Regions from separate parts of the Methylobacterium sp. Leaf89 genome, predicted to be linked through region 1. Evidence: predicted binding sites of a transcription regulator. Region 1 holds the regulator's gene; each other region holds the start of a gene.
What was found. The regulator PhoB, encoded in region 1, activates phosphate uptake and scavenging genes when phosphate is short. The targets are predictions, from matches to a motif close to TGTCATNNANCTGTCAT.
Positions count from the first base shown of each region.

Region 2: the regulator PhoB is predicted to act here: its motif matches at 8,662-8,678, upstream of ASF18_RS01470 (inorganic phosphate transporter).
Region 3: the regulator PhoB is predicted to act here: its motif matches at 7,534-7,550, upstream of ASF18_RS07855 (RNA degradosome polyphosphate kinase).

Region 1 is NZ_LMML01000008.1:34,428-45,049, forward strand. Features, by position in the region: gene ASF18_RS03585 (matrixin family metalloprotease) at 1-428, shown strand, start outside; gene ASF18_RS22785 (DUF262 domain-containing protein) at 554-1,651, shown strand; gene phoB (phosphate regulon transcriptional regulator PhoB) at 2,458-3,162, opposite strand; gene phoU (phosphate signaling complex protein PhoU) at 3,193-3,918, opposite strand; gene pstB (phosphate ABC transporter ATP-binding protein PstB) at 4,005-4,823, opposite strand; gene pstA (phosphate ABC transporter permease PstA) at 4,876-5,766, opposite strand; gene pstC (phosphate ABC transporter permease subunit PstC) at 5,800-6,774, opposite strand; gene pstS (phosphate ABC transporter substrate-binding protein PstS) at 7,000-8,037, opposite strand; gene ASF18_RS03620 (CoA ester lyase) at 8,377-9,264, shown strand; gene dut (dUTP diphosphatase) at 9,261-9,752, shown strand; gene ASF18_RS03630 (DUF3606 domain-containing protein) at 9,763-9,969, opposite strand; gene motA (flagellar motor stator protein MotA) at 10,135-10,622, shown strand, end outside.
Region 2 is NZ_LMML01000003.1:210,794-221,415, forward strand. Features, by position in the region: gene ASF18_RS01430 (exopolysaccharide transport family protein) at 1-861, shown strand, start outside; gene ASF18_RS01435 (GNAT family N-acetyltransferase) at 944-2,098, opposite strand; gene ASF18_RS01440 (polysaccharide deacetylase family protein) at 2,398-3,438, shown strand; gene ASF18_RS01445 (hypothetical protein) at 3,444-3,854, opposite strand; gene ASF18_RS01450 (DUF2842 domain-containing protein) at 3,978-4,196, opposite strand; gene ASF18_RS01455 (ABC transporter ATP-binding protein) at 4,335-5,108, opposite strand; gene ASF18_RS01460 (ABC transporter permease) at 5,110-5,862, opposite strand; gene ASF18_RS01465 (hypothetical protein) at 6,008-6,337, opposite strand; gene ASF18_RS01470 (inorganic phosphate transporter) at 6,764-8,404, opposite strand; gene ASF18_RS01475 (GcrA family cell cycle regulator) at 8,862-9,095, shown strand; gene ASF18_RS01480 (hypothetical protein) at 9,176-9,790, opposite strand; gene ASF18_RS01485 (superoxide dismutase family protein) at 10,112-10,622, shown strand, end outside.
Region 3 is NZ_LMML01000013.1:25,857-36,478, forward strand. Features, by position in the region: gene ASF18_RS07825 (response regulator) at 1-2,608, shown strand, start outside; gene ASF18_RS07830 (aspartate carbamoyltransferase catalytic subunit) at 2,682-3,626, shown strand; gene purN (phosphoribosylglycinamide formyltransferase) at 3,649-4,323, opposite strand; gene purM (phosphoribosylformylglycinamidine cyclo-ligase) at 4,323-5,390, opposite strand; gene ASF18_RS07845 (AI-2E family transporter) at 5,643-6,734, shown strand; gene ASF18_RS07850 (hypothetical protein) at 6,735-7,499, shown strand; gene ASF18_RS07855 (RNA degradosome polyphosphate kinase) at 7,620-10,040, shown strand; gene ppx (exopolyphosphatase) at 10,063-10,622, shown strand, end outside.

The sequences.
Region 1 (10,622 bases):
ATCACTTCTACACCACGAGCACGGCCGAGAAGGCGCAGATCGAAAAGACGCTGCCGTGGTTCACCTACGAGGGCACCCCGTGGGCGGCCCCGGCCCAGGGCGCCGACACGGTGGACGTGTTCCGGTTCTTCGACACGGCCTCGAACGCCCACTTCTTCACGACGAGCGTCGCCGAGCGGGACCAGGTCCTCAAGACGGCGCCGACCTACACGTACGAGGGCGTGGCCTTCGAGGCCTACGCGGATGCGGGCGCCCCCGGCGGCCTGACCCTGGAGCGCTTCTACAACACCCAGACCGGCCAGCATCACTTCGCCGGCAGTGCCGAGGAAGCCAACGGCATCAACCACGGCGCCGCCGGTCCGGGCTGGGTCGACGAGGGCAAGGCCTTCACCGTCCACCTGCCCACCGACGCGATGATTTTCGCCTGAACAACGATCCGAATAATTTCACGTGACAAGCCACGGCGAGCGCTGCACGAACGAGACCATTCCTGATTCGCAATGACGAATCTTGGTTAGTTTTAGCTACCCGTCTTTTGCCTGAGAAGGTCCTTATGTCTTTAGACAAAGAAATTGAGCGCGGCGCACTTAGTGTAGCGACGGATTCTTATGACATGTCCGTTGGCGAACTGATGAACGTATATCGAGACAATGAACTTATAGTCAATCCAGAATTTCAGCGCCTATTTAGGTGGACACTTTATCAGAAAAGCCATTTTATAGAGTCGCTGCTCATTGGCATTCCTATCCCGTCAATATTTGTGTTCGAACAGGCATCTGGCGCCTGGGAACTCATTGATGGACTGCAACGAGTATCAACAATTCTTGAATTCGCAGGATTATTGCGAAATTCCGCTGGCAGAAAATCGCAACCATCAGTTCTGCAGGCGACCAGAACTTTGCCGTCTCTTGCAAATACTACTTGGGATGATGGACCAGCAGGCACAACTGCTCTTACGCCGGCTCAACAGATCTCAATAAAACGTGCCCGCATTGGCGTCCAAATTCTCAAAAAGACCAGCGACACAAAAGCAAAATACGATCTATTTCAGCGCCTCAACAGTCATGGATCTCAAGCGAATGATCAGGAGCTCAGGAACTGTGTAATTGTCATGCTCAACAGAGATCTATTTGCGGAAATCAAACGACTTGCCTCCGATCGACGCTTCAAAGCGATCATGCAGCCGAGCGAACGTGGAATAGAAACTCAAGCCCTGATGGACTACGTAACCCGCTTTTTGGTATTCATGTTTGTCGATTACGACAAAAGGTGGGATATAGAAGAGTACCTCAATAACGGTGTTATAGAAATTGCAGATGAGGATGGAAGCAATTGGCAATCTCTCATAAAAATATTTGAGGAAACAATCGATTTAGTTCACTCTACAGGTGAGCCAAATATACTGAAACGTTATCGAAACGGGACCTTCAGCGGTAAAGTTGGCCAAGCAGGTTTTGAAGCAATCTTTTTGGGAGTTGCTCAAAATAGAAAAGCGATCCTAAGAAAATCCAATCCCGGAGGTTTTGTATTGCAAAGAGCAAAAGATCTCTGGACACGAGCCGAAGTCAGTGATTTTACTAAGGGTGGTGTTAGAGGCACAACTCGGATTCAAAAAACTCTTCCATTTGGCAGAGAATGGTTTCAGCAGTGAAACCAGTAACGCCGAGCGCCCTGCAGGAGATTCTGGATACCGATCTTGTATGGAGGCGAAAAGAGCTAACATCACTAATTACTACTATGAGAAGCACAGATCTTGCAACTAAAGTTGTGCTTATCCGAGCCGCGGTGCCACTCCTCTATGCGCATTGGGAGGGCTTTGGCCGCGCGTGTTTCCAACGGTATCTTGAGCATGTAAGTTACAAGAACGTAAAATATAAAGATCTACACCCAGCCTTTTATTACTTATATAATTTAAACCGACTACAGGAAATTGGTAGAGCACCTGCTAAAACCGCAGTCATGCTCCTCCCACAAGTTATGCAGGCAAGAGACAATATAAATAGAAATGCGTTCCGAAAAATGATAGACACAAAGTCAAATTTGCGGTTCGAGGTTTTGGAACAATTGTGTTCAATGACGGGAATAGATCCAACACCCTTTTTTGAAGACGAGGTTTTTATAAATTTTGAATTGTGCGATCCTAGGAATGAGATTGCACATGGATCTTCTGCATCCCCATCGGAGACCACGTTAATTAAACGCCGAGATAGAGCGTTTGGCATAATGACAAAACTGCAAACCGCTCTTGTAAATGCAGCTATAAATAAAAGCTACAAAGCATAACCTGAAGACTTACTTTCTCAGACATTGTATTTCAAATATTTCATTTCGAAAAATAGAATTCATCCGCAGTAAAATCAATACCCTCTTGAATACAACTCGAAGAAATCTACATATTATAAAATATTAGTATTTGATGTATAAGTTATAATTTTAAAGTCTTTTATGCTGCCCTTTCTACTCGGCGTCGGCCTCGAACATCTCGTCGAAGGAGTAGCCCGAGCCGCGGACCGTGCGGATCGGGTCGCTCTGGCGCGGGCGGTTCAGGGCCTTGCGCAGGCGCCCGACATGGACGTCGACCGTGCGCTCGTCGATGTAGACGTCGTGGCCCCAGACGCCGTCGAGGAGCTGCTCGCGCGAGAACACCCGGCCGGGGCTCTGCATCAGGAATTCGAGGAGCTTGAACTCGGTCGGCCCGAGATGGATCTCGCGGCCTTCCCGGCGGATGCGGTGGCTGACCCGGTCGAGCTCGATGTCGCCGGCCACCAGCAGGTTGGCGACGTGGGCCGGCTTGGCCCGGCGCAGCAGGGCGCGGACCCGGGCGAGGAGCTCCGGCACCGAGAACGGCTTCACGATGTAGTCGTCGGCGCCCGTTCCGAGGCCCCGGATGCGGTCGCCCTCCTCGCCCCGCGCCGTGAGCATGATGACCGGCAGCCGCTCGGTCTCGCGCCGGGCGCGGATGCGGCGGCAGAGCTCGATCCCCGACAGGGCCGGCAGCATCCAGTCGAGCAGGACGAGGTCGGGCACCTGCTCCTGCAGGCGCAGGTCCGCCTCGTCGCCGCGGGCGGCCGAGTCGACGATGAACCCCTCGGCCTCGAGGTTGTAGCGGAGGAGGAGGGTCAGGGCCTCCTCGTCCTCGACGATCAGGATACGCGTACTCATCGTGCGCTTTCGATCAGACCGGCACGGGGGTCAGGCCGCGCCGGGCATGTCCACGGTGGCGTAGTTGGACGCGTCGTTCTTCGGGCGCTCGCGCTCGGCCAGGAGGTTCTCGCCGGTGACGAGGTAGTGGATCGTCTCGGCGATGTTGGTGGTGTGGTCGCCGATGCGCTCGATGTTCTTGGCCACGAACAGGAGATGCGTGCAGAACGAGATGTTGCGCGGGTCCTCCATCATGTAGGTCAGGAGCTCGCGGAACAGGGAATTGTAGAGGGCGTCGATGGCGTCGTCGCGCTCCCAGACGTCGAGGGCCGCCTTGGTGTCGCGGCTGGCATAGGCGTCGAGGACGTCCTTGAGCTGCTCCTGCACCAGGTCGCTCATGTGCTGGACGCCGATGACGATCTTCTGCGGCTGGATCTGGTCGGCGATCGCCACGACGCGCTTGGCGACGTTCTTGGCGAGGTCGCCGATGCGTTCGAGATCGTTCGACACGCGGATCGCCGTCACGGTCTCGCGCAGGTCGATGGCCAGGGGCTGGCGCCGGGCGATGAGCAGGATCGCCCGCTCCTCGATCTCGCGCTGGAGGGTATCGAGGCGGGCGTCGGCGGCGATCACCGCCTGGGCCAGGGGCGCGTCCCGGCGCACCAGGGCCTCGCCGGCCTCGGTCATCATCTTCTCGGCGATGCCGCCCATCTCGGAGATCGAGCGGCGCAGGTCCTCGAGGTCCGTATCGTAGGATTTGACGATGTGGTCGGGCATGGGGTTCGCTCCTCGATCGGGCCCGCCTGTCCGGGGCCCGCCCTGGCGGTGATGGGGGACGCGGGCCGAGACCGGCCGGCGGAGGATCAGCCGAAGCGGCCGGTGATGTAGTCCTGCGTCTGGCGCTTTTCCGGATTCATGAAGATGCGCGTGGTGGGCCCGAACTCCACCAGTTCGCCGAGATACATGAAGGCGGTGAACTGCGAGATGCGCGCCGCCTGCTGCATGTTGTGCGTGACGATGACGATGGTGAATTCCGAACGCAGCTGCTCGATCAGCTCCTCGATGCGGCCCGTCGAGATCGGGTCGAGGGCCGAGGTCGGCTCGTCGAACAGGATCACCTCGGGGCGCTGGGCCACCGTGCGGGCGATGCAGAGGCGCTGCTGCTGGCCGCCCGAGAGGCCCATGCCGGATTGCTTGAGCTTGTCCTTCACCTCGTCCCAGAGGGCGGCCTTGCGCAGGGATTCCTCGACGCGCATGTCGAGGTCGGCCTTGGGCAGCTTCTCGTAGAGGCGCAGGCCGAAGGCGACGTTGTCGTAGATCGACATCGGGAACGGGGTCGGCTTCTGGAACACCATGCCGATGCGCGAGCGCAGCTCGTTCAGGTCGACCCCGGAATCCAGGACGTTCTGGCCGTCGAGGAGGATCTCCCCTTCCGCGCGCTGGTCCGGATACAGGCTGTAGATCCGGTTGAAGGTGCGCAACAGGGTGGACTTCCCGCAGCCCGACGGGCCGATCAGCGCCGTGACCTGGCGGTCGTGGAAGTTGAGGTTGACCGACTTCAGGCCGTGGAAGCTGCCGTAGTAGAAGTTCAGGTCCTTGACGGCGATGCGGACCGGTGAGGACTCGTCGGCCTTGTGGCGTCCGGTGAGCTGCGCGGACGTGATCCCGGGGGCGGCGTTCATCGGTTCAAGATCCTATCGGGCGAAGCGGCGGGGACAGGCGGCGCGCGGGTGGTCAGCGCGACCGCTCGGTCTTGATGACGAAGCGGGCCACGATCGACAGGGCGAGGATCGTGACGGTGATGAGGAGGGCGCCGGCCCAGGCGAGCTGCTGCCAGTTCGGATAGGGCGAGAGGGCGAACTGGTAGATCATCACGGGCAGGTTCGGCACGCCGCCCATCAGATTGGGGGCGAACCAGCTGTTGTTGTTAAGCGCGGTGAAGAGCAGCGGCGCGGTCTCGCCGGCGATGCGGGCCAGGGCCAGGATGATGCCGGTGACGATGCCGGCGCTGGCGCCGCGCCAGGTGATGCTCCGGATGACGATGGAGGGCGGGGCGCCCAGCGCGGCGCCGGCCTCGCGCAGGGTCGAGGGCACGAGTCGCAGCATGTCCTCGGTGGTGCGCACGATCACCGGGGTGGCGATGATGGCCAGCGCCACCGCGCCGGCCCAGCCGGAATAGGAGCCCATGGGGCGCACCATCAGCGTGTAGACGAACAGGCCGATGAGGATCGAGGGCGCCGAGAGCAGGATGTCGTTGAGGAAGCGGATGACGTCGGCGATCTTCGAGTTGCGGCCGTACTCGGCCAGGAACGTCCCCGCCATCACGCCGACGGGCGTCGCCACCAGGATGGCCAGGAGGGTCATCACCAGGCTGCCGAGGATCGCGTTGGCGATGCCGCCGCCCTCGGAACCGGGCCCCGGCGTCGGGGCGGTGAAGAGGGTCGGCGAGACGCCCTTGATGCCCTCGACCACCAGCATGAACAGGATCGAGCCGAGCACGACGATGCCCACCAGCGTGGCGATCGTGCTCGCCAGGATCAGGATCCGGTCGGCGACCCGGCGGCCGGGCCGGACCCGGCTGATCCGGGCCGGGGCGGCGGTGGTGAGGGGGTTCGCGGCGTCCATGATGCGGCTCCTGACGACTCGGTGAGGCTGGCCTCAGGCGACCTTCGCGCGGCGGGTGAGGAGGCGCGCGACGATCAGGACGAAGAAGGTGATGACGAAGAGGATGCAGCCGAGGGCCATCAGGGCGTTCAGCTGCATGCCGTCGGCCTCGTTGAACTCGTTGGCGATGCGCGAGGCGATGGTGGAGCCCGGGTCGAAGACCGAGCCCGAGAGGCGGTTGGCGTTGCCGATGACGAAGGTCACCGCCATGGTCTCGCCGAGCGCCCGGCCGAGGCCCAGCATGATGGCCCCGATGATGGAGACCGAGGCCTGGGGCACCAGCACGTGGCGCACCACCTCCCAGGTGGTGCAGCCGATGCCGTAGGCGCTCTCCCGCAGCACCGTCGGGATCTGGTCGAGCATGTCGCGGGTGATCGAGGCCACGAAGGGCACGATCATGATGGCCAGGATGATGCCCGCGGTGAGGATGCCGACGCCCGAGGGGACGCGGGCATAGAACAGGGTGCCGACGATCGGCATGCCCTCGACGAGGTTCGACACCGGCACCTGCACGAAGCGGGCGAAGAGCGGGGCGAACACGAACAGGCCCCACATGCCGTAGATGATGCTCGGCACCGAGGCGAGGAGCTCGATGGTCATCGAGACGGGCTTGCGGGCCCAGCCGGGGCAGAGCTGCGTCAGGTAGACGGCGATGCCGAGGGAGAGCGGCACGCCGATCAGCAGGGCGAGGACGGCCGAGGCCAGGGTCCCGACGATGGCCACAAGGCCGCCGTACTGCTCCTGCCCGATGTTCCAGACGCTGGAGGTGATGAAGCCGAGGCCGAATTCCCGGAAGGCCGGCCAGGCGCCGTACGCGATGGAGGCCAGGATGCCGGCCAGAAACAGGAGCACCAGGATCGCCGCGCCGTAGGAGGCCGCGCGGAACAGGCTGTCGCCGAGGCCGCCGGGCGTCTTGCGGGCCGCGGCGCGGCCCCGCGTCAGGGCGATCTGGTCAGTCAAGGCGGCCATCCGAATGTCTTCTCTTCACCGGGCGGCGTCCTACCCTGCGCCGGTCGTCGGCGCGAGGGGGGATCACCGGATCGTTGCCAAGGGGTGGCGATAGGGGGTGGCGAAGGGGGAGCCCGGCATCGCGACGCCGGGCCCGTCGGTCGCAGTCATTGGGGCGCGGTGGCTCGCCCCCTGGCCCCGCGGGCGGAGCGCCCGCGAGGTTCGGCTTCCCGGGTGAGGACGGGCCTACATGTTGAAGACGGGTTTGCCGTCCTTGCCCTTGATCTCCTTCCACGCGTCGTGGATCTGGCTGACGACGGTGTCGGGCAGCGGCACGTAGTCGAGGTCGACGGCGAGCTTGTCGCCGTTCTTGTAGGCCCAGTCGAAGAACTTCAGCACCTCGGCGGTGCGGGCCGCGTCGGCCGGGTCCTTGTGCACCAGGATGAAGGTGGCGGCGGTGATCGGCCAGGCGCCCTCGCCGCCCTCGTTGGTCAGCGAGATGCCGAAGCCGGGGGCGGCTTTCCAGTCGGCGCTGGCGGCGGCGGCCTGGAAGGCCTTGTCGTCGGGCTGCGGGAACTTGCCGGCCTTGTTCTGGATCAGGGCGTAGCTCAGCTTGTTCTGCTTGGCGTAGGCCGACTCGACGTAGCCGATGGCGTTCGGGACCTGCTTGACGGTGGCGGTGACGCCCTCGTTGCCCTTGCCGCCCTGGCCCACCGGCCAGCTGATCGTGGTGGCCGCGCCGTACTCCTTCTTCCAGGGCTCGGAGACCTGGGAGAGGTAGGTGGTGAAGATGTTGGTCGTGCCGGAGGCATCGGACCGGTAGACCGGGGTGATGTTGGCGTCGGGGAGCTTCAGCCCCTCGTTCAGCTTGGCGATCTTGGCGTCCGACCACTTGGCGATCTTGCCGGCGTAGATCTCGGCGATGACCTCGCCGGTGAGCTTCAGCTTGCCCGGCTCGACACCCGGGATATTCACCACGGTGACCACGCCGCCCATGACGGTCGGGAACTGGACGAGGCCGTCCTTCTCCAGGGCGGGGCCCTTCAGCGGCGCGTCGGTGGCGCCGAAATCGACGGTCTTGGCCTGGATCTGCTTGATGCCGCCGCCCGAGCCGATGGACTGGTAGTTCAGTCCGAGGCCGCTCTCCTTGCGATAGGCTTCGGCCCACTTGGAGTAGACCGGGAACGGGAAGGTGGCGCCGGCGCCGGTGATCTCGGCCGCCTGAGCGGGGGCGAGAGTGGCGAGGCCGAGGCCCACGAGGGCGGCGAGGGTCGTGAATTTCATCTGTGGTCTCCTTGAGGAGCGCGCATCGGCCCGGGCGCGGCGCCCGTGAGCCGTTGTGCACCGCGCCATACGGTCGGTTGGGCTAAGGCGGTATGACGATTGCGCGACAGTTCGATGACACGGGCCCCGGACAGGGGCGGACCGCCCGCGGCCGACGCGCTTTTCCGGGGAGGACGGGCCGGCGCTCGGTCCGCGTCGCCGCCTTGAATCGGGATTCGCGGGAGGCTATCGCCGGGGCCGAGGGCGAGTCGCTGCCGGTCGAGGCCTCGACCGGAACGGCGCGTCGCCGGGTGCGGACGTGCGGCGCCCGATTCCCGACCGTGCCTCGAGGGATGCGCCATGACCGAGATCCGCCCGCGCCGCAGCGTCCTGGCCATGCCGGGGTCGAATCCGCGCCTTCTCGTGAAGGCCCGCACCCTCCCCACCGACGTGGTGATGATCGACCTCGAGGACGGGGTGGCCCCCGAGACCCGCGCCGCGACGCGCGAGGCCGTGGCCCGCGCCGTGGCCGAGGGCGGCTTCGGCCCGCGCGAGGTGGTGGTGCGGATCAACGCCCTCGACACGCCCGACGGCGCGGACGACCTCGCCGCCATCGCGCCGGCCGGGCCGGACGCGATCGTGGTGCCGAAGGTGACGGGGGCCGACGCCCTGGTGGCGGTGGGCTCGCGCCTGCGCCGCCTCGGCGCCCCGGACCGGACCCGGACCTGGGCCATGATCGAGAGCCCGATGGCGATCCTGCACCTTGCCGAGATCGCCAGCTCGGCCCGGGACGTCGACACCCGGCTCGCCTGCCTCATGGTGGGGCCGAACGATCTGGCCAAGGCCAGCCGGCTGCGCCTCGGCGTGCCGGGCCGCCCCGCCCTGATGCCCTGGCTGATGAGCGTGATCGCGGCCGCGCGCGCCTACGAGATCGACGTCATCGACGGCATCTACAACGCGTTTCGCGATGCGCCCGGTTTCGCGGCCGAGTGCGCGCAGGGCCGCGATTGCGGCTTCGACGGCAAGATGCTGATCCATCCCGACCAGATCGCCCCGGCCAACGCCGCCTTCGGCCCCGAGGAGGCCGAGATCGCCTGGGCCCGGCGCATCCTCGCCGCCTTCGCCGAACCGGAGAACCGCACCCGCGGCGTCATCGGCCTCGACGGCCAGATGGTGGAGCGCCTGCACGCGGCCGAAGCCGCCCGCACCGTGGCCCTGGCCGACGCCATCGCGGCCCGGACGGCGTGAGCGCGGCCCTCGCCGTCGAGATCCGCCTCCTGGACGGCCGCCTCTCCGGCTGGGGCTTTCCGCGCTGGGGTTCGGCGGCCGCCGCGGGCCTCGACCTGCATGCCTGCCTCGACGCGCCGCTGGCGCTGGCGCCCCAGGGGCCGCCGGCCCTGATTCCGGCGGGCTTCAGCCTGGCCATCGGCGACCCGGGCTGGTGCGGCCTCGTCTTTCCGCGCTCCGGCCTCGGCCATCGCGAGGGCCTCGTCCTCGGCAACGGCACCGGCGTGATCGACGCCGATTACGAAGGGCCGCTGATGATCTCGGCCTGGAACCGCAATCCCGGCGGGACCGACCTGCGCATCGAGCCCGGCGACCGCATCGCCCAGCTCGTCTTCACCCGCGTGACCCGGCCGGCGCTCACGCTCCGCGACGCCTCGGACGCGGTGCCGCCCTCCGGGGAGGCCGGTGCGCGGGGCACCGGCGGGTTCGGTTCGACCGGGCGGCGCTAGGGCGCGCGCCTCAGACGATGCCGCTGCCTGCGAAGGGCCAGGGCCGGCCGAGCTCAGCGGCGACCTTCGCGGGCTCGTGGCCGACCGCGGCGACGGCGGCCTCGACGTCCTCGCGCGGCACCTCGAAGCGGCGGGCCCAGTAGGCCAGGGTCCAGGGCTCCGAGACGTTGACGGTGGCGGGCTCGTGGTCGTTGTCGGGGGTCGCGCTGCTGCTCATGGCGTGTCTCGCTGCTGTATCGGGTTCCTCCCTAACGCGCGGCCGGGCCGCCGGTGCGTTTTCGCGGCTCACCCGCCCCCGTGCCCCGCCCACCCAGCCCCGCGCAAGCCATCCTGCGTAGGTCCGCTGCATCGGATTCCACATTCCCATCGGAGGCGTTGAGCCTTGGGCGTTCTGATCGGCCTCGTCATCGCAATCGGCTGCATGCTCGGCGGCTTCGTCGCCATGGGCGGCCACCTCGTCGTGCTCTGGCAGCCCTGGGAGTTCGTCATCATCGGCGGCATGGGCGCCGGCACCTTCGTCATGGCCAACCCGATGAAGACGGTGGTCGATACGGGCAAGGCCAGCCTCGACGCGCTCACGGGCAAGGTGCCCAAGCGCAAGGACTACCTCGCCCTCCTCGGCCTGATGCACGCCCTGATCCGCGAGCTGAAGACCAAGCCCCGCAACGAGGTCGAGCCGCATCTCGACGACCCGGCCAATTCCGAGATCTTCAAGGCCTACCCGGACGTGGCCAAGAACGCCGACCTGGTGCTGTTCATCTGCGACTATGCCCGCCTGATCCTGATCGGCAACGCCCGCGCCCACGAGATCGAGGCGCTGATGGACGAGGAGATCAGCGGCTACCGCAAGGACCGCCTCAAGCCCTACGG
Region 2 (10,622 bases), on a different contig from region 1:
TTCGCCTTCCCCGAAGCCTCCCTCGCCCTCGCGCGGCCGGGAGCCGCCGCCACGGCACAGGCCGGCGGCTCCGGGGCGGCCCCGCCGGTGGCCGAAGGCGCGGCCCCGACGGCCGAGGCGGCGCCTGCCCGGCCGACCCTCGCCCCGGCACGGACCGAAGCGGCCGAGGCCGCCGCGACCTCCGCCCGGACCTCCGTCCCGGCCCCCGCCGACGCGGGCGCCTACGCCCTCGACCCGCTCATCGCCCGCCTGCGCACCGGCGCGGGCCCGGCCCGGTCCGGCGCGGGCCGCGCGGTCCTGGTGATCGAGGCCGTGCCGGCCAGGCGGCTGGAGGCGGGCCTTGCCGTCAGCCTCGGCAGCAGCCTCGCGGCCGGCGCCGCGAGCGTCGTGGTGCTCGATCTCAACGGCCCCGCCTGCGGTGCGGACGAGGTGGGCCTCACCGACCTGGTGGCGGGCGAGGCCGCCTTCCTCGACGTGATCCAGTCGATCCCCGGCTCGCGCCTGCATGCGATCCCGCGGGGCTTCGTGGACGCGGCCATCCTGGCCGAGGAGCCGCAGGCCCTGGCGATCACCCTCGACGCCCTGGCCCAGGCCTATGACTGGGTGGTGTGCCGCCTCGGCACGCCGCAGGCCCGCACCGCCCGCGACATCTTGGCGGTGGCGGGCAGCCTCATGGATACGGCGATCGTCGCCTCGGACCGCGACCCCGAGGATGCCGACCTCCTCGACCTCTACGCCCTGGCCGAGGCCTCCGGCGCCGCCCAGATCCTGGTGGCCCAGGACCACGCCGCCGCGGCCCTGGCCCCCGAGGCGCCCGCCTTCGCCGACGAGGCGATGCCCCTGCGCCTCTCGGCCGCCTGAGCCGGCCCACCCGGGCGTCCGTCCCGCCGGCACCGCCCCCCGCATCCGCGAGGGGCGGTGCCGCGCGTCCGGCGGGACCCCGCTACTCCGCCGCCGCCCGGCGCCGGCGCAGGCGCGTCACCAGGGCCATCAGGCGCGGGTCGCGCTTGATGCGCCGCTTGAGGCGGGCGGCCGCGACGGTCCGGAGGGCGAAGGCCTGGCCGCGCAGGGTCACCGGCAGGGCGACCTCGCCCAGTTCGATGGTCTCGTCGCAGATGCTGCTCTTGTAGCGGGCCTCGCCCACGCCGAGGTCGAAGGTCCGGCGGCCCCGGGCCGTCTGGTCGCCGATGAGGTGGTGCAGCAGGATGTCGCCGGGGCTCGACCGGCTCACGGCCGGGTCGGCGTCGAAGGCGGTGAACATGCCGCTGTAGCGCTGGGCGTCGACCGCCCCGGCGAAGACCGCGAAGATGCGGCCGGTCTCGGTGGCGACGAGGGCCGTCACCTCGAGGACCGACCCGCCCGCCGGGGAGGCCGCCCGGGCGAGGAAGTCGCGCACCGCCGGATCGGCATAAGGGTCGGCGAGACCCATGGCGGCGAAGCGCGCGGCCTTCTGGGCGTAGAACGCGGCGAGAAAGGCCTCGGTCTCCTCGGGGGTCTCTGCGCGCCGGCAGGCCACGGGCCCGAAGGCCTCCACCAGCTTGCGCTCCTTGGCGCGGAGCTTCTTGCGGGCGTCGCTGCTGAAGACGCGCTTCAGCGTCGCGTCCGGATCGGGGCCGAGGATCAGCCCGTAGCCGTCGCTCGGGGCCGGCTCGGCCCGGTGATGCAGGGGATTGGCCGCGCCGTCCCAGAAGCGGGGCTGGTGCGAGAGGGCGAAGACGTCGATCCCGGCCTCCCGGCCGAGCCGGTGCAGGGCCTCGGCGAGGTCCTCCGGGGGCATCGCCGCCGCCTCGCGCGAGGCGAAGAGCGGCATGTGGTAGTTGGCGTGCTTCGCGCCCACCACCCGGGCCACGGTCGCCCCGCCCTCGCGGGCGACCACGAGGGGGAGGAGCACGCGGGGACGCCCGGCCGCATCGCGCAGGACCACGATCCGCAGGTCCGCGCCCGGCGCGGTCCGGGCGAAGGCCGCGACCCAGTCGAAGCGCTGGTAGGGCGTGGCCAGCACGGCCGGATCGGCCTCCAGGGCGCGCCACAGGGCCTCGGCGGCGGCCAGATCGTGGAAGACCTCCGCGGCGAGGCGGGGCCGCACCCGTGCCCGCATCGCTCCGGCTCCGGTCAGTTCATGGGCGAGAACGGCCATGCCATCATCCTTGCCATCATCCTGGGTGACCGGCGGATCGGGATCCGCCGGACGTCTGGGCCGACCCTGGCCCCACAGCCCTTAACCCGGCGGTGACGCCGGGGCGCCACGCTCCCGCTGTCTGCGCGCGTGGGTAACGAAACCTTGCCGGTTGGTGTGGTCCCCTGGGGCGAGGCCGAAACGGATTCACCATGTCCGCTCCTGAGACCCCCGCGACCCAGACGTCCGCGACGCAGCCCCCTGCCGCCCCGGCGCCCCCCTTGAGCCGACGCCACCGCCTGTTCGCCGCCGGCTTCCGGGCCATCGCGGCGAGCCGGGCGGACCTCTGGCTCGGGCCGGTGGCGCGCGGGCGCGGGCTGATCCTGACCTTCCACCACGTCCGCCCCGGGCGTCCGGGGCCCTACGACCCCAACGGGCTCCTGGCCATCACCCCGGATTTCCTCGACCGTACCCTGGCGCTGGTGCGCCGGCGCGGCTTCGAGATCCTTGGCCTCGACGCCCTTCCGGAGCGCCTCGCCGCGGGCGGGCGCCCCTTCGTCGTGCTCACCTTCGACGACGGCTATCGCGACAATGCCGAACACGCGGCCCCGATCCTGCGGCGGCACGGGGCGCCCTGGACGCTGTTCGTCACCAGCGACTTCGCGAGCGGACAGGGGCGCCTGTGGTGGCTCGAACTGGAAGAGGCGATCCGCCGCCTGGATCGGGTCCGGGTGCCGGAGGCGGGCCTCGACCTGCCGGCCCGCGACGCCCACGAGAAATCCGCCGCCTTCGCGGCCGTCTATCGGCGGCTGCGATCGGGCCCGGAGGCGCGGCTCCTTGCGGGTATCGCCGCCCTCTGCGCCGAGGCCGGCCTGGCGCCGGGGCGCATGGCCGGCGGGCTCTGCCTGTCCTGGTCCGAGCTGCGGGATCTCGGCCGCGACCCCCTCGTCACCTTCGGCGCCCACACGATCAGCCACCCGATGCTGGCCAAGCACGGCGAGGCCGTCGCACGCCGGGAGATCGCGGAGGGGCGGGCGCGGATCGCGGCCGAACTCGGCCGCCCGGTCACGCACCTGTCCTACCCGGTGGGCGATCCGACCTCAGCCGGCCCGCGCGACTTCGCCCTCGCCCGGGACCTCGGCTTCGCCACGGCGGTCACGACCCGGCCGGGCCACCTCTTCGCCGCCCATGCGGACCACCTGCACGCGCTGCCGCGGGTCTCGGTGAACGGCCACCACCAGACGGAGGCCGCGCTCTCGGCCCTGCTCTCGGGGGTGCCGTTCCTGGCCTGGAACAGGGGCCGCCGGCTCAACGTCGCTTGAAGCCCTCAGCGCCGGCGGCGGTGTCGGCGAGAGGCGCGGCTCTCGCCGCCCGCGATGGCGAAGCTGACGCTCTGGCGGCCGTGGCGGGCATGGCGGCCGCGCCGCGTGCGATGGCCGATGGAGGCGATCGCCGCCCCCGTCGCCGCGGCGCTCGCGGCGATGCTCTGGGGGATCGCCGCCAGCGCGTTGGCGACCTCGGCCGAGGCGGCGCCGGCGGAGACGCCGCCGGCGACGTTCCTGGCGGCCGGGCCGAACAGGGCGAGGCACTGGTTGTAGGCGAGGTCGTTCTTCAGGCGCTCGCAGTCGGAGACCGAGCGGGGCGCCCCCTGCGCCTGCGCGGGACGCACCGCCAGGAGGGGGAGGGCCGACAGGATCGCGAGGCCGAGCAGAAGCGAGGGCGTGCACAGGCGTGGCATTGAGCGGGACGACGGCCTTTTAACGAATGACACGGCGCGTGTCTGGCGCCCGAGTGCGGCGAAAACCCGACGCCGGCCGCCGTTTTCTTGCCGGTCCGGAGGTTCTCCCCGGTTCCAGCACCCTCAGCCCCGATCCCCGGCGTCGTTCTTGCCCATCCAGCTGATGAGCGGCATCAGCGGGAAGATCCAGGCGATGCCCAGCAGGGCGTAAAGCACCGCCTGCACGGCCGCCGGGGTCTCGGAGATCCGGCTGTCGGCCAGCGCCATGGCCAGCGGCGCGTAGATGATGATGAAGGCCAGCATCACGATCGTGCCGATCAGCGAGCGGGTGCGGCGGCGCATCGGCCTGGTCCTCGAAGCGAACGGGTGTCTCCCAGGGGGGTAGAGCGCCGGGCGAGCGATGGCAACGGCCGGGCCCGCGACCCTTTTCGCATCCCGCCCCGGGGCTTCTTTCCAGGCTCCTTGCCGTAACCCTTCGCCTCAGAGCTCCGCCGAGCGGTTCGACAGCTCCATCCGCAATTGCCGGGCGGCCTCCTGCAGGGCGGCGTCGCGGCGGCGGCGGGGCCGGGGCACCGTCACGGGCATCTCGGCCGCCAGCCGGCCGGGGCTGCCGGCGAGCACGACGACCCGGTCGGCAAGGGTCACGGCCTCGTCGATGTCGTGGGTCACGAACAGGATGGTCTTGCCCGTCGCCGCCTGGATGCGCTGCAATTCATCCTGAAGGCCCTCGCGGGTGAAGCTGTCGAGCGCCGAGAACGGCTCGTCCATGAGGAGCACGTCCGGGTCGACGGCCAGCGCCCGGGCGATGGCGACGCGCTGGCGCTGGCCGCCGGAGAGCTGGTGCGGCCAGCGCTGGCCGAGGTCGCCGAGGCCCACGAGGTCGAGCATCGCCTGCGCCTTGGCCAGGCGCTCGGCCTTGGACAGGCCGCTGCCCTCGAGCCCGAAGGCGACGTTGGCGACGACCCGCCGCCAGGGCAGCAGCCGCGCATCCTGGAAGACCAGGGCCATCGGCGTGCGGCAGTCGGGGCGGGCGCGGAGGCGCACGGTGCCCGAGCTCGGCTTGGCCAGGCCGATCAGCACGCGCAGGACGGTGGACTTGCCGACCCCGGATTCGCCGACGATGACGAGGAACTCGCCGCGGGCCACGTCGAGGTCGAGGTCCTCCAGGATGACGGTCCGGGTGCCGGCGCGCGCGTAGGCGAGGCTCAGGCCCGCGATGGAAATGATCGGCTCAGGCGTGATCGATTCGGGCATCTCAGGCGCGCCACCGTAGGAGCCACCCCTGGAGGGCGACGAAGGCCGTGTCGAACAGGCCGTAGAGGGCGGCCATGGTGAGCATATAGACGACGACGATGTCGGTGGAGAGCAGGCTGGAGGCCTGCATCATCCGGGCGCCGACGCCGGGCACGCCGAAGATCTCGGCGGCCACCACCGCCATCCAGGCCTGGCCCAGCGCCGTGCGCAGGCCGACGAGGATGCCCGGTGTCGCGGCCGGGAGCAGGATCTTGGTGAGCCGGGACCAGGGCGAGCCGAAGCCGAAGGCCTGCGCCACCTCGACGAGGTCGCGGTCGACGCCGCGCACCGCCCCCTGCGTCGCGAAGAAGACGATCCAGAACACGCCGATGGCGATGATGAAGACGGCGGCCTCCGGCTGGACGCCGAACCAGATGATGGCGAACGGCACCCAGGCCAGCCCGGGAATCGGACGCAGCAGGCGCACGATCCAGGCGGTGGCGGCTTCGAACCAGCGGAACATGCCGCTGAGGAGGCCGAGGGCGATACCCGCCCCCGCGCCGACGGCGAGGCCGGTCACGTAGTGGCTCAAGCTCGACAGCACCGCCTCACGCCAGACGCCGAGGCGCACCTCGTTGAGGAAGGCGGCCGGGATCGTGCTCGGCGGCGGCAGGAAGGCCGGGTTGATCAGGCCGAGGCGCGGCATCGCTTCCCAGAACAGCAGGAAGGCGAGGAGTCCGGCCGCCGCCAGGGCGGTGGAGCGCAGGGCCATCATGGCCGGCGCCCCGGCAGGCTGCGGGCCGGACCGGAGCGGGGGCGGTGCCGCGGTAGGAGGGGTCTGGGGGTCATCGGGCTCGTGGGTTGTGAAGGCATCGCGGCGCAGCCGGCCGGAGCGGATGCGGAGGGACGGGTGAGGGCATTCAGGCCCCGCCAGAGGCGGCGGCGCGGGTCCGCGGCCTCACGACGGAGGCGGTCTCGCGGGACCGGCCGGGCGCTGGGCCACCCTGGGCCGGGCCGGTGGAGGCGAACAGGCCGGTGGAGGCGAACAGACGGTGACGCCCTGCAGGCCTCCGCAGCGCCGCGATCGCGCCGGGTGCGCCGACGCGGCCGGCGCGGCGCGCCCGCGCCAGGGCGACGTCGTCATCGTCGCGGAGGCCAGCCAAGCCCGCGACCGCGTGATCCGCGTCGCGGAGGCGCCGTGCGAACGGGTCGCCGATGAAGCCGGCCGTGCCGGTGAGGAAGACGCGCATGGGGTCCCTGGCGGCCGTCCGAACCGGGTCGAGCCTGTCCCCGACCTACACGCAGCGCCGCGCGACCTCAAGAAAGCAGGGGGCCGCCCCCATAGGCCCGCCGCCCCGGAGGCCGTTGGGGTCCGTCATCGCTCCCGGGGGCTCCGTCGGCGATTGTCCCGGCGGGGGTTCGTCGTGCCGGAAACCCGCTTGCACCCCCCGTCATCCCGGGGCCGCGCCGCTCCGGATCCAGACACACAGGTGTGCAGGACCATCGACGGGCGGCGACCCTGGATCGCACGCCGCTGCCCCTTCGGGTCCGGGCTCGCCTGCGGCGCCCCGGAATGGCGGCGCGTCCTCCCCTGCGATCACCCTATCCACGGGGGGCCGCGTCGGGCTGGATCGACCCCTGGGAACAGGGGGGTGGGACGCGATGCGCCCTCGTCGTCAGAACACGTGCCGCAGGATGACGAACAGCCCGCCCGCCAGGGTGATGGCCGCCGGCAGGGTCAGCACCCAGGCAAGCGCCATGTTGCGCACGGTGGCGACCTGCAGGCCCGAGCCGTTGGCCGCCATGGTGCCGGCGACGCCGCTCGACAGGATGTGGGTGGTGGAGACGGGCAATCCGTAGAGCTCGGCCAGCCCGATGGTGCCGGCGGCCACCATCTCGGCCGAGGCGCCCTGGGCGTAGGTGAGGTGGGTCTTGCCGATGCGCTCGCCCACCGTGACGACGATGCGCTTCCAGCCGACCAGGGTGCCGAGGCCGAGCGCCAGGGCGACGCAGACCTTCACCCAGGTGGGGATGTAGCGGGTGCCGTCGTTGAGCAGGCCCTCGTAGGCCTTGAGTACCTTGCCCTCGGCCTCCGGGAAGCTGGCGCCGGCGGCCGGCAGCAGCCGCACCGCGTCGGCGGCGAGGTACATGTCGTTGCGCAGGTTCGGGGTGGCGGCGGCCGGCACCTGGCGGATCGCGCCGTGGCGCTGCACCGAGGCGGCGATGTCGTCCGAGAGGGCGGCCAGCGCCGCATAGACGGCGGGGGTGTTCAGCGCCTTCGTCCGCAGGGCCTCGCCGACCTGGGCCCGGGCGGCCGCCGCATCGGGACGGGCCGCACCCGCGGCCCGGGCGGCGAACACCGTGCGGGCGTCCCGCGACTGCTGCACGAAGACCGGCGTCATGTCGTCCGACATGGTGCGGTTGAGGGCGTAGGCGGTGGGGGCCGCGCCGATCAGGATCAGCATGATCAGGCCCATGCCCTTCTGGCCGTCGTTGCCGCCGTGGAAGAACGACACCAGGGTGCACGTGAGGATGAGGAGGCCGCGGATCCAGAGCGGGGGCGGGGCCTCGCCTGCGGGGGCCTCGTAGAGGTCCCGGCGCCGGACCACCGCCTTCATGGCCACGAGCAGCAGGGCCGCCAGGACGAAGCCGAGGACGGGTGAGAACAGCAGCCCCTCCAGCACCGTCACGGCCTGTCCCCACTCGACCCCGGAGGTGCCCTGGCCCTCGGGCGCCATCAACTGGTTGGCGAGGCCGACGCCGATCACCGAACCGATCAGGGCGTGGGAGGAGGAGTTCGGCAGGCCGAGCGCCCAGGTGCCGAGGTTCCACAGAATCGCGGCGATCAGCAACGCGAAGATCATCGCGTAGCCGGCGGACGAGCCGACCTGCAGGATAAGCTCCACCGGCAGCAGGGTGACGATGGCGTAGGCCACCGCGCCGGAGGACAGCATGACGCCCAGGAAGTTGAAGGCGCCGGACCAGATCACCGCCACCACCGGCGGGAGTGCGTGGGTGTAGATCACCGTCGCCACCGCGTTGGCGGTGTCGTGGAAGCCGTTCACGAACTCGAAGGCCAGGGCGATCAGGAGGGCCAGGGCGAGGAGGGCGAAGGCCCCCAGCGCGAGCGGCGTCTCGCCGACCGCGTTCATGTCGTGGATCAGGCTGTAGCCAGCATAGGCGAGGCCGCCGAGGAGGACGAGGGCGAAGGCCAGGAGGCCCGAGACGGGGATGCGGCCGTCGAGGTTCGGGCCCGGGCGGCGGCCCGGTTCCGCCTGCGGCACCGGGCGGAGTCCGGGGGCGATCGCATCGGCCATGATTCGGGTCTCCCGGCTGGGCGATCGCCGCTGCGGGTCGATCCCGGCAGGATCCCCGCGCGTCCCGGGCTCTATGACGGTTCCGTCTCAGGACGATGACAGCCGGTGGCCTCCTGGCAGCGGCCGGGATGAAACCCATTCTTGGTTCGTAACGGCTGCCGGCCCGGCCCGCAGCGGCTCAAGAAAGCGGCCCGAAACCTGTGCGCTGCAACACACACATGCATCAGCACTTGTTTGCCGAGGGGCAAACCCCAGATATAACAGCATCATGACGCTGTCGTGTCCGGTCTGGCCGCGCTTCCGACCTGCGCAAGGTCCGCGATTCTTCCCATTCATGTCCGCGGGTCGCCCGCTGTGTCCATGCAGGGGAGAGGCCCTCCCGAAGGCGACACGCTCCCGATCCGTCACACGCCGCAGGGCCCCGCCCGCGAAAGCCAGTCCGCGAGTCATTCGATCCATGAACCAGCTTGTCCGCATGTCACAGGTCGGCGAGGCCGATGCCATCGCCGAACCCTCCGCCGAGTTGCGGGTGCCGTTCGCGCAGTCCGGTGCCTTCGTGTGCAAATTCATCATCGGCGAGCCCAACGACCGCGCCGTCTGCTGCGGCGCCCCGGCGCCGGACGGCAAGAGCTGGTGCGCGTTCCACCGCCGCATCGTGTTCGAGCCGGCCCGGCCCGGCCGCCTGCGCTGATCCGCAGACGTCCCATCGCGCGCTCACCCCAACCCCGTCGGTCCCCCGGCGGGGTTTTCCTATGCGGAACCGGTCGCATCCTAGTCGTCGCCCTCCTCCTCGTAGGGGCGATAGGTGCGTAGGCGCCGGCCGTCGGGGAACTCGACGCTGCGGGACCGCACCACGAGGTACCCGGCCTCCTGGGCCTGGCGGATCCGGCGGGCCCGGTCGTCCTCGTACCCGAACGGGCCAGTCGATTCCGGGACGACGCCGTAGCTGTAGCGCATCACCGGCGGGCGCGTCGTGACGCGCCGGACGGCGGGGTCCTGGCGGTCTTGGGCGCGCGCCACCGTCCGGACGGCAGGACGACGCGCCGGGGATGCCGTTGGGCGCGCGACCCGCACGCGTGCTTGGGTATTCCCACGCGCGCTTTTCGGCGTCCGGACCGCCGCGTGCGTCGGGCGCCGCGCCTCGGCAGGCGCCGCGGCCGCCTGCTCGGGCGCCTCGGGCTTGGTGACCGGAGCCTTGGTCTGCGAGGATTTGGCCAGCGAAGCCTTGGCCAACGGAGCCTTGGCCTCGTCGGTCCCCCGGGGCGGCGGGTCGGTCCAGGTCCGCCCGGAAGCGGAGGACGGTGGCGTCTGCGCATGCGCCAGGACGGGCAGAAATCCCAGCATCAGAGCGAGGAACCCGAGGCGGCGGAGGGCTGCGAACGTCATGGGAATCTCCCAACGAGTCTTACGCTGCAATCGATGTTCATGCCGCGCCAAGATCTGCGGACCGTCCACCGGCGGAAACTTGGCGGATCGGACGCCGACATTGGCCCCGTCACGGGAAACTTAGCGAAACCTTAAGAGTTCGTCCACGTACGGCAACCACCTGGGTGCCGCAGGACACAGCTGTCCGCGAGGGCCCGGCATCTGGCCTCGCCGCTCCAGGCATGGGAAAGGTCGGGCAACCCGGCATTGCCGTGGAGCCCCCCGCGACCATCTTCGTTGACGCTCCACCGGCGTACCCGGCATGGAGAGGAGAGCCATTTCATGAGACGACTTCCGTCGGTCCTTGCCCTCGCGGCCAGCACGGCCTTCGCCGCCCAGGCGGCCCTCGCGCAGCCCGCCGCCCCGGCGGCGCCCGCGGAGGCAGCGCCCCCTGCGGCCCCGCAGACCTTCGAGAGCCCGATCCAGAACGGGAAGGGCGAGCCCATCGGCAAGATCATGATCCGCGACGGCGCCAGCTCCCTGGTCATGCGCGTGACGATCCAGCCCGGCGGCCTGCCCCCCGGCTGGCACGGCATCCACTTCCATGCCGTGGGCGATTGCTCGGACACCGCGAAGTTCGAGAAGTCGAAAGCTCACGTGAACCACGACCAGAGCAAGCACGGCCTGCTCAATCCCGAGGGTCCGGACGAGGGCGACCTGCCGAACGTCTTCGCCAATGCCGACGGATCGGTGAACGCGGAGGTGTCGAGCGAGACACCGCTGACCGGCGAGGGTGCCCTCAAGGACGGCGACGGCTCGGCCCTGATCATCCACGCCAACGAGGACGATCACA
Region 3 (10,622 bases), on a different contig from region 1:
TTTCGTGGAAGCGAAGCGGAACTACGCCGCCCACGTCATCGACCTGCGCCGGAACCGAGGCTACGACGCGGCCGTCTCGCTGGCTCGCCTGGGGGAGGGCAAGCGCACCATGGACGGCGTGCGGGGGGCCGCCAAGGGTGTCCAGAACCACGCTACCGCTGTCCTCGCCGTCAGCGAGGAGCGGGACCGGGTGCTCTCACTCGTGCTGCTGCTGGTGTCGATCGCCTCGGCCCTGGGTGCGGTCGGGCTGCTCGGGCGCCTCGCCTTGGTGCGCCGTCGCGACGAGCAGCGCACCGCCGCCCTCCTCGACGGCGTCTTCGCCAACGCACCCGTCGGCCTCGGCTTCCTCGACCGTGACCTGACGATTCAGAACATGAACCGGGCGCTCGCCACCATGAATGAGCGCGGATTCGGCGCCGATCTTGGTGCGCCGATCTGGGCGAACGTACCGACGCTGCAGGAGCAGCTCATCCCGAAGCTCAAAGCCGCCCGCGACGAGGGCTTGGTGACCACCAACGTCGACGTGGCGGTGCCCACCCCGAGCGCACCACGCGGGGTGCGTCACTTCCAGATGAGCTTCTATCCCCTGCGCGGACGGACCGGCTCCGCACGTACCGGCGGCGCCCAGGCCGACGGCGTCGGACTCGTGGTCTCGGACGAAACCCTGCGCAAGCTCTCCGAGGAGCGCATGCGCCACAGCGAGGAGCGCTTCCGCTCCCTCACCGAAGCCACCACCGCCATCGTCTGGACGACCAATCCGGATGGCGGATTCGAGGTGACGCCCTCCGAATGGACCCGCTTCACCGGTCAGACGCCCCAGGAGGCCGCCGGAGCCGGATGGCTGGGCTCGATTCATCCCGACGACCGCGAACGCACCAACGCGGCTTGGCTGCAGGCCCTGGAAGCCCTCGCGCCCTACGAGATCGAGCACCGTGTCCGCCGCCAGGACGGGGTGTGGCGGATCATGTCGGCCCGTGCCGTCCCGATCCTGGAAGAGAACGGCAGCATCCGCGAATGGGTCGGCACCCATTCCGACGTCACCGCCCGCAAGGAAGCGGAACTCGCCCTGGAGGCCGCCAAGGAGGCGGCCGAGGAGGCCAACCGCGCCAAGAGCCAGTTCCTGGCCAACATGAGCCACGAGTTGCGGACCCCGCTCTCGGCGGTGATCGGCTATTCCGAGATGCTGCAGGAGGAGATCGAGGATCTCGGCGAGGAGGGACTCCTCGCCGACATGCGCAAGATCGAGGCGAACGCCCGCCACCTGCTGGGCCTCATCAACGATGTCCTCGACCTTTCGAAGATCGAGGCCGAGCGCATGGAGATCTATGCCGAGGCCTTCCCGGTAGCCGAGACCGTGCGCGACGTCGCCGCCACCGTGGAATCGCTGGTCGACAAGAAGGGCAACAGCCTGGCCCTCGAGATCGCGGACGACCTCGGCGAGGCGCAGACCGACCAAACCAAGCTGCGCCAGTGCCTCATCAACCTCCTGAGCAATGCGGCGAAGTTCACCGAGGCCGGGCGCATCACCCTGGGGGTCACCCGCACGGCGCGCGAGGGGGCCGACTGGCTCGTCTTCCGCGTGACGGACACCGGTATCGGCATGACCCCCGAGCAGCAGGCCAAGCTGTTCCAGCGCTTCACCCAAGCCGACGCCTCGACCACCCGCCGGTTCGGCGGCACCGGCCTCGGCCTCGCCATCACCCGCGCCTTCGCCGAGATGCTGGGTGGCCGCATCGAGGTGGAGAGCGAGGAGGGAGCCGGCACGACCTTCACCCTGGCGGTGCCGGCGACCTACGTGCCTCCAAACCCGATCGCGGCGGCTCATCAGGACCACGACGCTCTGCACCGGACCGGCGAGGCACGACCGATCGCCGGCGGCCATGTCCTGATCATCGACGACGACGCCGCGACGCGCGATCTCCTGGCGCGCTTCCTGGAACGCGACGGCTTCACCGTGGCCACCGCCCGTGACGGGCGCGAGGGCGTGGAGCGGGCCCGCGAGCTCAAGCCCCGGGTGATCCTCCTCGACGTGACGATGCCGCGCATGGATGGCTGGTCGGTGCTGCGTACCCTGCGGGCCGACCCGGAACTCGGCGCGACCCCGATCATCATGGTGACGGTGCTCGACGAGCAGAACCTCGCCTTCTCGCTGGGCGCCACCGACTACCTGCAGAAGCCGATTGAGTGGGGCCAGCTCAAGTCGGCCATGGAGCGGTTCAAGCCCTCCGAGCACAAGGGCCCGGTGCTGATCATCGATGACGATCCGGATGCCCGCGAGCGCCTCTCCGCGATGCTGACCCGCGAGGGCTGGCGCGTCGCCTCGGCCGAGAACGGCGTGGCCGGCCTGGAGGCGACGGCGGCCAAGAAGCCCTGCCTCATCCTCCTCGACCTGATGATGCCGGAGATGGACGGCTTCGGCTTTCTGAGAGCCCTGCGCGAGCAGGCTGAGTGGCGCGATATCCCGGTCGTCGTCCTCACCGCCAAGGACATCACGGCCGACGACCGCAGGCGGCTCGCGGGGCGTGCGGATCGGGTCCTGCAGAAGGGCGGCCTGAGCCTGACGGATCTGGCCGAATCCCTACGGCCGCTGGTGGCCCCCGGGGTCTGACGACGCCAGCCCGGCGGGCGCTCCGCGCGCGCTTGCCGGCCCCTGCGGGGCGGCCTATAGCCCTGGACTCACCATGACAGCCGCCCCTCCCAGCTTCCCCCACCGGCACCTGCTCGGGATCGAGGGGCTCACCCGATCCGACATCGAGATCCTCCTCGACCGGGCGGAGGACGCCGTAGCCCTCTCGCGTCAGGTCGAGAAGAAGCGCACCACCCTGCGCGGTCGCACCCAGATCAATCTGTTCTTCGAGCCCTCGACGCGGACGCAGAGTTCCTTCGAGCTCGCCGGCAAGCGCCTTGGAGCCGACGTGATGAACATGTCGGTGGCCTCGTCCTCGGTGAAGAAGGGTGAGACCCTCATCGACACTGCCGCCACCCTCAACGCCATGCGGCCCGATATCATCGTGGTGCGCCATCACGCGGCCGGCGCCGTGCACCTCCTGGCCCGCAAGGTCGACTGTGCGGTGGTCAATGCCGGCGACGGTGCCCACGAGCACCCGACGCAGGCGCTCCTCGACGCGCTGACGATCCGGCGCAATAAGGGCCGGATCGAAGGTTTGCGGGTCGCGATCTGCGGCGACGTCCTGCACAGTCGCGTGGCCCGCTCGAACCTCATCCTGCTGCAGGCCCTCGGTGCGCGGGTCCGGGTGATCGGACCCTCGACCCTGCTGCCCACCGGCATCGAGCGCTTCGGTGTCGAGGTCTTCACCGACATGCGCAAGGGCCTGGAGGGCTGCGACATCGTCATGATGCTGCGCCTGCAGCGCGAGCGCATGAACGGCTCCTTCGTGCCCTCCGTGAAGGAATATTTCCGCTATTTCGGGCTCGATGCCGACAAGCTGCGGCTGGCCGCACCCGACGCCCTGGTGATGCATCCGGGCCCGATGAACCGCGGCGTCGAGATCTCTTCGGAAATCGCCGACGGGGCGCAGTCGCTCATCAGAGAGCAGGTCGAGATGGGCGTGGCCGTTCGCATGGCGGTGCTGGAAGCTCTGGCGACGCATCTGCCGAACGCGTGAGGCGGCTGCGGCGTCTGCCCGCCTACAGGCTGAGCAGCGCCCCCTCCGCCTCCGGCACCTCCTCCGAGAATACCACCCGCGCGCCATCGAGCCGGGCCTTTCCGCCCGCGACGAGAGCCAAGGCTTGTGGATAGAGCCGGTGCTCCTGCACCAGGATGCGAGCGGCAAGAGCGTCGGAATCGTCGCCGGGCCGGACCGGCACGGCCCCCTGCGCGATGATGGGGCCGGCATCGAGCTCGGGCACGACGTAATGCACGGTGCAGCCATGCAGCCGCACCCCGGCGGCGAGCGCCTGTTCATGGGTGCGCACGCCCTTGAACAACGGCAGCAGGGAGGGATGGATGTTGATCATCCGGCCGGCCCAGGTCTCGACGAACCCGGCGGTGAAGATCCGCATGAATCCGGCGAGACACACGAGGTCGATGCCGGCCGCCTCCAATTCGGCGTTCAGCGCGGCGTCGAAGGCCTCCCGGCTCGAATAGGCCCTGTGATCGAGGGCACGGGTCGGGATGCCACGCTCGGCGGCGTAGGTCAGGCCGGGCGCTTCGGGCCGGTTGGATGCCACCAGCACGATCTCGGCGGGGTAATCCGGCCCCTCGGCCGCCGCGATCAGCGAAGCCATGTTCGAGCCGCGCCCCGAAATGAGGATCGCGACGCGGGTCTTGCCTCCGACCGATGATGTCTGCGCGGCCGCCATCAGAAGGCGAGCCGGCCTTCGAAGGTCACGGGCTCGGCCCCACGCGGGGTGATGCGGCCGAGGCGGACCGGGGAGGCGCCACCAAGGTCGAGGGCCTTCGACACGGCGCTTACGCTCTCGGGTGCCACCACCACGACCATCCCGATGCCGCAGTTGAAGGTGCGCAGCATCTCGGATTCGGCGACTCCGCCGACCTCCGACAGCCAGCCGAAGACCGGGGGCGGGATGATCGCGTCGAGGTCGATGCTGATGCCGACGCCGTCGGGCAGCACCCGGGGCAGGTTGTCAGGGAAACCGCCGCCGGTGATGTGGGCGAGGGCCTTGATCCCATCGGTGGTGCGCAGGGCCGCCAGCAGCGGCTTGACGTAGATCTGGGTTGGCTCCAGCAGGGCCTCGCCGAGGGTCCGGGCAGGCTCGAAGGGCGCGGGATCGTCGTAGGACAGGCCGCTCTTCTCGACGATGCGGCGCACCAGCGAAAAGCCGTTGGAATGGACGCCCGAGGACGGCAGGCCCAGGACGACATCGCCGGGCACGATGTTGCCGCGCGGCAGCAGGGTCCCGCGCTCGGCCGCCCCGACGCTGAAGCCGGCCAGATCGTAATCGGAGCCGTCGTAGAGGCCCGGCATCTCGGCAGTCTCGCCACCGATCAGCGCACAGCCGGCGAGCCGGCACCCGGCCGCGATGCCGCGCACGATGTCGGCGCCCACCCCCGGCACCAGCTTGGCGGTAGCGAAATAGTCGAGGAAGAACAGCGGCTCGGCGCCCTGTACGATGATGTCGTTGACGCACATGGCCACGAGATCGATGCCGATGGTGTCGTGCCGGTTCGTCTCGATGGCAATCTTCACCTTGGTGCCGACGCCGTCATTGGCCGCCACCAGGATCGGATCCTTGAAACCTGCGGCCTTCAGATCGAACAGGCCGCCGAACCCGCCGATCTCGGCATCCGCCCCCGGCCGGCGCGTGGCGCGCACCAGCGGCTTGATCGTCTCGACCATGGCGTTGCCGGCATCGATGTCGACGCCCGCGTCCGCGTAGGTCATTCCGTGTCTGGGCTCGCCGGTCATCCGCGCCGCTCTCCGAAGGTCCGTGTTCCGCGACCTCTAACCGCTCCCGCGCGCCTTCGCGAGTCCGTCCTCGCAGCGAGCGCATCGCAGGTCGCGGGGATTCGCACCAAGGTCCGCAGCCGAGGCTCCGACAGCGGCGCACGCGAAACGTCGGCATGCGCCCTGCAGCCTTGACCGCGTCCCCTCCCGTTCCCACTGTTGATCCGCGAACGGCGACGTCGCGCACACGACGATTGGAACGGGGAACGGCCGATGCGCGGCAGGGCGATGATCGGGCTGATGGCCCTCGTGGGCGTCGCCCTCCTGCTCTATCTGCTCTCCGACGTCATGCTGCCCTTCGTGGCGGGCCTCGCGTTGGCCTACCTCCTCGACCCGATCGCGGACCGACTCGAGCGCCTCGGGCTCGGGCGGCTTTCGGCCTCGCTCCTCATCCTCGCGGTCTTCGTCGTCGGGCTCGTGGTGGCCCTTCTTCTCGTGGTGCCGCTCGCCGCCAATCAGGTATCCGCCCTCGTGGCGACTCTGCCCGGTATGGTCTCGCGGCTGCAGGGCATCCTCGCCGAACGGGCCGGCCCTCTGCTGCAGCGGGTGGGAGGCGCCGACGTGCTCACCGATCTGCAGTCGCAGGTCGGCACCTTGGTGGGACAGGGCAGCACCTGGTTCCTGACCTTCCTGAAATCCTTGTGGTCGGGCAGCCAAGCGCTGATCTCCATCGCATCGCTCCTCGTCGTCACGCCGGTGGTGGCATTCTACCTCCTCGTCGATTGGGACCGGATGATCGCGACCCTCGACGGCTGGGTGCCTCCCCGGCATCGCCCGGTGGTCCGGCGCCTCGGGCGCGAGATCGACGGGGCGGTGACGGGGTTCGTCCGCGGGCAGACCCTGGTCTGCCTCATCCTCGGCACCTTCTACGCCGTCGGCCTCTTCTTCGTCGGATTGAACTTCGGCGTCCTCATCGGCCTGATCGCCGGCTTCCTCACCTTTATCCCCTACGTGGGGACGCTGACCGGCTTCCTGCTCTCGGTCGGGGTCGCCCTGGCGCAGTTCTGGCCAGGTTCCGACTGGCTGCATATCGGCCTGACCATCGGGGTGTTCGTGGTGGGACAGTTCCTCGAAGGCAACATCATCTCGCCCAAGCTCGTGGGCGAATCGGTGGGTCTTCATCCGGTCTGGCTGATGTTCGCACTCCTCGCCTTCGGCTCGCTGTTCGGATTCCTCGGGCTGTTGCTGGCCGTTCCGGTGGCGGCGTCCATCGGCGTGCTGGTCCGCTTCGTCCTGGAGCGTTACCTCCAGAGTCCGCTCTACTACGCGGACGCACCCGCGCTCCTGTCGAAGCCTGAACCCTGAATGGCAACCCGCGACACCGTCCCCCCGAAGCAGCTGGCCTTCGACCTGCCGGCCGACCCGCGCTACGGCCGCGAGGACTTCCTCGTGGGCCCGGCCAACGAGGCCGCCTATACGCTGGTCGAGGCTTGGCCCAACTGGCCCGACACGGTGTGCCTGCTCACCGGACCACCGGGGAGCGGCAAGAGCCATCTCGCCTCGATCTGGGCGACCCGCTCCCACGCCTGGACGGCCCAGGCTTCGGAGATCACCGCTGCGACGGTGCCGCGCTTCCTCTCCAACGGCGCCCTGGTGATCGAGGACATCGACCGAGTGGGAGCGGACGGGAGCGCGCCCCGCGACGAGGCGGCCCTGTTCCACCTCCTCAACCTCGCGCGCGAACGGGGCTGCCCGGTGCTGGTCACTTCCGCCACCTCGGTGGAGGGGCTGGGCCTGACGACGGCGGACCTGCGTTCCCGCCTGCGCCTCGCTCCCGGCGCCACCATCCTGCCCCCGGACGACGCCCTGTTGCGCGCGGTCCTCGTCAAGCTGTTCGTCGACCGGCAGCTGGTGGTGGATCTCGCCATCGTGGAGGCTCTGGCCCTGCGGATCGACCGCTCCCTCGGGCGCGCCCGAGAAGTGGTCACCGCCCTGGACCGGGATGCCCTCAGCCGGGGTCGACGCATCACCAAGCCACTGGCGCTGGCAGTGCTGGAGCGCCTTGGCTTCGGGGCCGAAGAACCGGAGGACGAGGACGAGACGGATCCCGGGGATCATGCCCCGATCTGACGGCGGCCTGGCTACACGACCAACGGCCGAAGATCGTCATGCAACCGTCACAAACGCCGGCCCGGCCCATGTTACGACGCCGACCCTCGAAGACCTGTAGGAGACGAACTCTTGGCGGACATGGACTCGGACACGACCGCATCGGATGCCGGAACCCCGCGTGTCACCGAGGGCCGTACGCGGGCTGCCCGGCCCGCCGCCCGGCGGACCGGGCAGCCCGCAGCGGTAGCCTCCAAACCTCAGCTGGGGAAGACGATCCGGGACGCGCTCGCGGATGCCAAGGCGCCCGTATCCAATGCCCTGCCCGATGCCGATCTCGACCTGCCGCCTCCCGGAGACCTGCCGCTCCCTCCCGCCGAGGGCTTCCCAGGTGCGGAGGCGCGTGATTCCGTGCGGGAGGCAGGGCTCGCCCTGCGCCACTCGCCCGAGCGCTTCGTCAACCGCGAACTGTCCTGGCTCCAGTTCAATCGCCGGGTGCTGGAGGAGGCCTCGAACGCCAACCACCCCCTCCTGGAGCAGGTCCGGTTCCTCTCAATCTCGGCCAACAACCTCGACGAATTCTTCATGGTGCGGGTCGCTGGCCTGCACGACCAGGTTCGTGCCGGTCTCGTCCTGCCCTCGCAGGACGGCCTGACCCCGGCCGAGCAGCTGGCGCGGGTGGGAACCGAGGTCTCTCGCCTCGCCCTCGACCAGCAGGCGCGCTGGCGCGAGCTGCGCGGTGAACTCCTCGGCGTCGGCATCGAGCTCATGGAGCCCGCGGGCCTGACCCAGGATCACAAGGCGTGGCTGGAGGACTACTTCCTCAACCACGTCTTTCCGGTCCTGACGCCGCTCGCCATCGATCCGGCGCACCCGTTCCCGTTCATCCCGAATCTCGGCTCCACCATCGCACTGATGCTGGTGCGCCCCCGCGACGGCCGGACCCTACGCGCGTTGATCCGTCTGCCAGCGGTGCTCGACCGCTTCGTGCGCCTGCCGGATGCCGAGAACGATGCAACCGCCCGCTTCATCGCCATCGAGCAGGTCATCGTGCTGTTCACCGGGCGGCTCTTCCCCGGCTATGCCTTGCGCGGACAGGGCGCGTTCCGCGTCATCCGCGACTCGGACCTCGAGATCGAGGAGGAGGCCGAGGATCTCGTCCTGCATTTCGAGACGGCCCTCAAGCAGCGCCGCCGCGGCGTCGTCATCCGGCTGGAGGTCGAGGCCGGGATGCCCGAGGACCTGCGTGCCTTCGTGGCCGACGAGCTCGAGATCAGCAGCGACGCGGTGATCTTCGTGGAGGGGATGCTCGCCCTCAACGAGCTGTCGCAGATCGTCGGCATCGATCGGCCGGACCTGAAGTTCAAGTCCTACAACCCCCGCTTCCCCGAGCGCATCCGCGAGAGCGGCGGCGACGTCTTCGCGGCGATCCGACAGAAGGACTTCATCGTCCACCACCCCTACGAATCCTTCGACGCGGTGGTGCAGTTCCTCGCCCAGGCCGCCCGCGACCCCAACGTGGTGGCGATCAAGCAGACGCTCTACCGCACCTCCTCGAACTCGCCGATCGTCGCGGCCCTGGCGGAGGCCGCCGAGCTCGGCAAGTCGGTGACGGCGCTGGTCGAGCTGAAGGCCCGCTTTGACGAGGAGGCCAACATCCGGTGGGCGCGCAACCTGGAGAAGGCCGGCGCGCAGGTCGTGTTCGGCTTCATTGAGCTCAAAACCCATGCCAAGCTGTCGATGGTGGTCCGGCGCGAGGGCGACCGCCTCGTCACCTACTGCCACGTCGGCACCGGCAACTACCATCCGATCACCGCGCGCATTTACACCGACCTGTCCTTCTTCACCGCCGATCCCGCCGTGGCGCGGGACGTCAGCCGGATCTTCAACTTCATCACCGGCTACGCCGAGCCCGCCGAGCTGGAGCGGATGTCGGTCTCGCCGTTGACCCTGAAACCGCGCCTCTTGGAGAACATCGAGGCGGAGGTGGCCCACGCGAAGGCCGGACGCCCGGCCGCGATCTGGATCAAATGCAACTCGCTGGTCGACCAGCAGATCATCGATGCGCTCTACGACGCCTCACAGGCGGGGGTCCAGATCGACTGCGTGGTGCGCGGCATCTGCTGTCTGCGCCCGGGAATCCCGGGGCTGTCGGAGACGATCCGCGTCAAATCGATCGTCGGGCGCTTCCTGGAGCATGGACGCATCTACTGCTTCGGCAACGGTGTCGGGCTGCCCCACCCCAAGGCCGTCGTCTACATCTCGTCAGCCGACCTGATGAGCCGGAATCTCGATCGCCGCGTCGAGGCGCTCCTGCCGATCACCAATCCAACGGTGCATCAGCAGGTGCTGGACCAGATCATGCTGGCCAATCTCCTCGACAACCGCCAAAGCTGGCGTGTACTGGCGTCTGGTGCCAGCGAACGGATCCAACCTGCCGAAGGGGAGGAGCCGTTCAATGCGCACAAGTATTTCATGACGAATCCGAGCCTCTCCGGGCGCGGCAAGTCGTCGAAGAAGTCGAGCCCGCGCGCCCTGAGCCGACGCGCGCAGCGTGGCTGACGGACCGTCCAGAGGAGCCCGCATGGGCCTCGACCCAGCCCGCCCCGCGCCCGTCCAGGGCATCCCCTTGTCCGGGGCCGGGGACCACATCGAGCCGGTGGCGATCATCGACATCGGCTCGAACTCGGTACGGCTCGTCGCCTATGACGGCCTGACCCGGGCGCCCACTCCGCTCTATAACGAGAAGGTGCTGTGCGGCCTCGGCCGCAACGTGCTCTCCACGGGCCGCCTCAACGAGGAGGCGGTGCGCCGGGCACTGGTCGCGCTCGCGCGCTTCCGCGTGCTGTGCGAAACCATGCGCGTGTCGCGCACCTTCGTGCTGGCCACCGCCGCCGCGCGCGACGCCGAGAACGGCCAGGAATTTCTCGCCGCGGCGGAAGCCGCCTGCGGCCAGCGCATCGAACTGCTCTCCGGCCGGCGCGAGGCCGAGCTCTCGGCGCTCGGCGTCATCTCGGGCTTCCACGCGCCCGACGGGGTCGTGGGCGACCTCGGCGGGGGCTCCCTGGAACTGGTGGATGTGCGCGGGGCCACGGTGGGGATGGGCGTGACGATGCCGCTCGGCGGCCTTGCCCTCCAGGATCT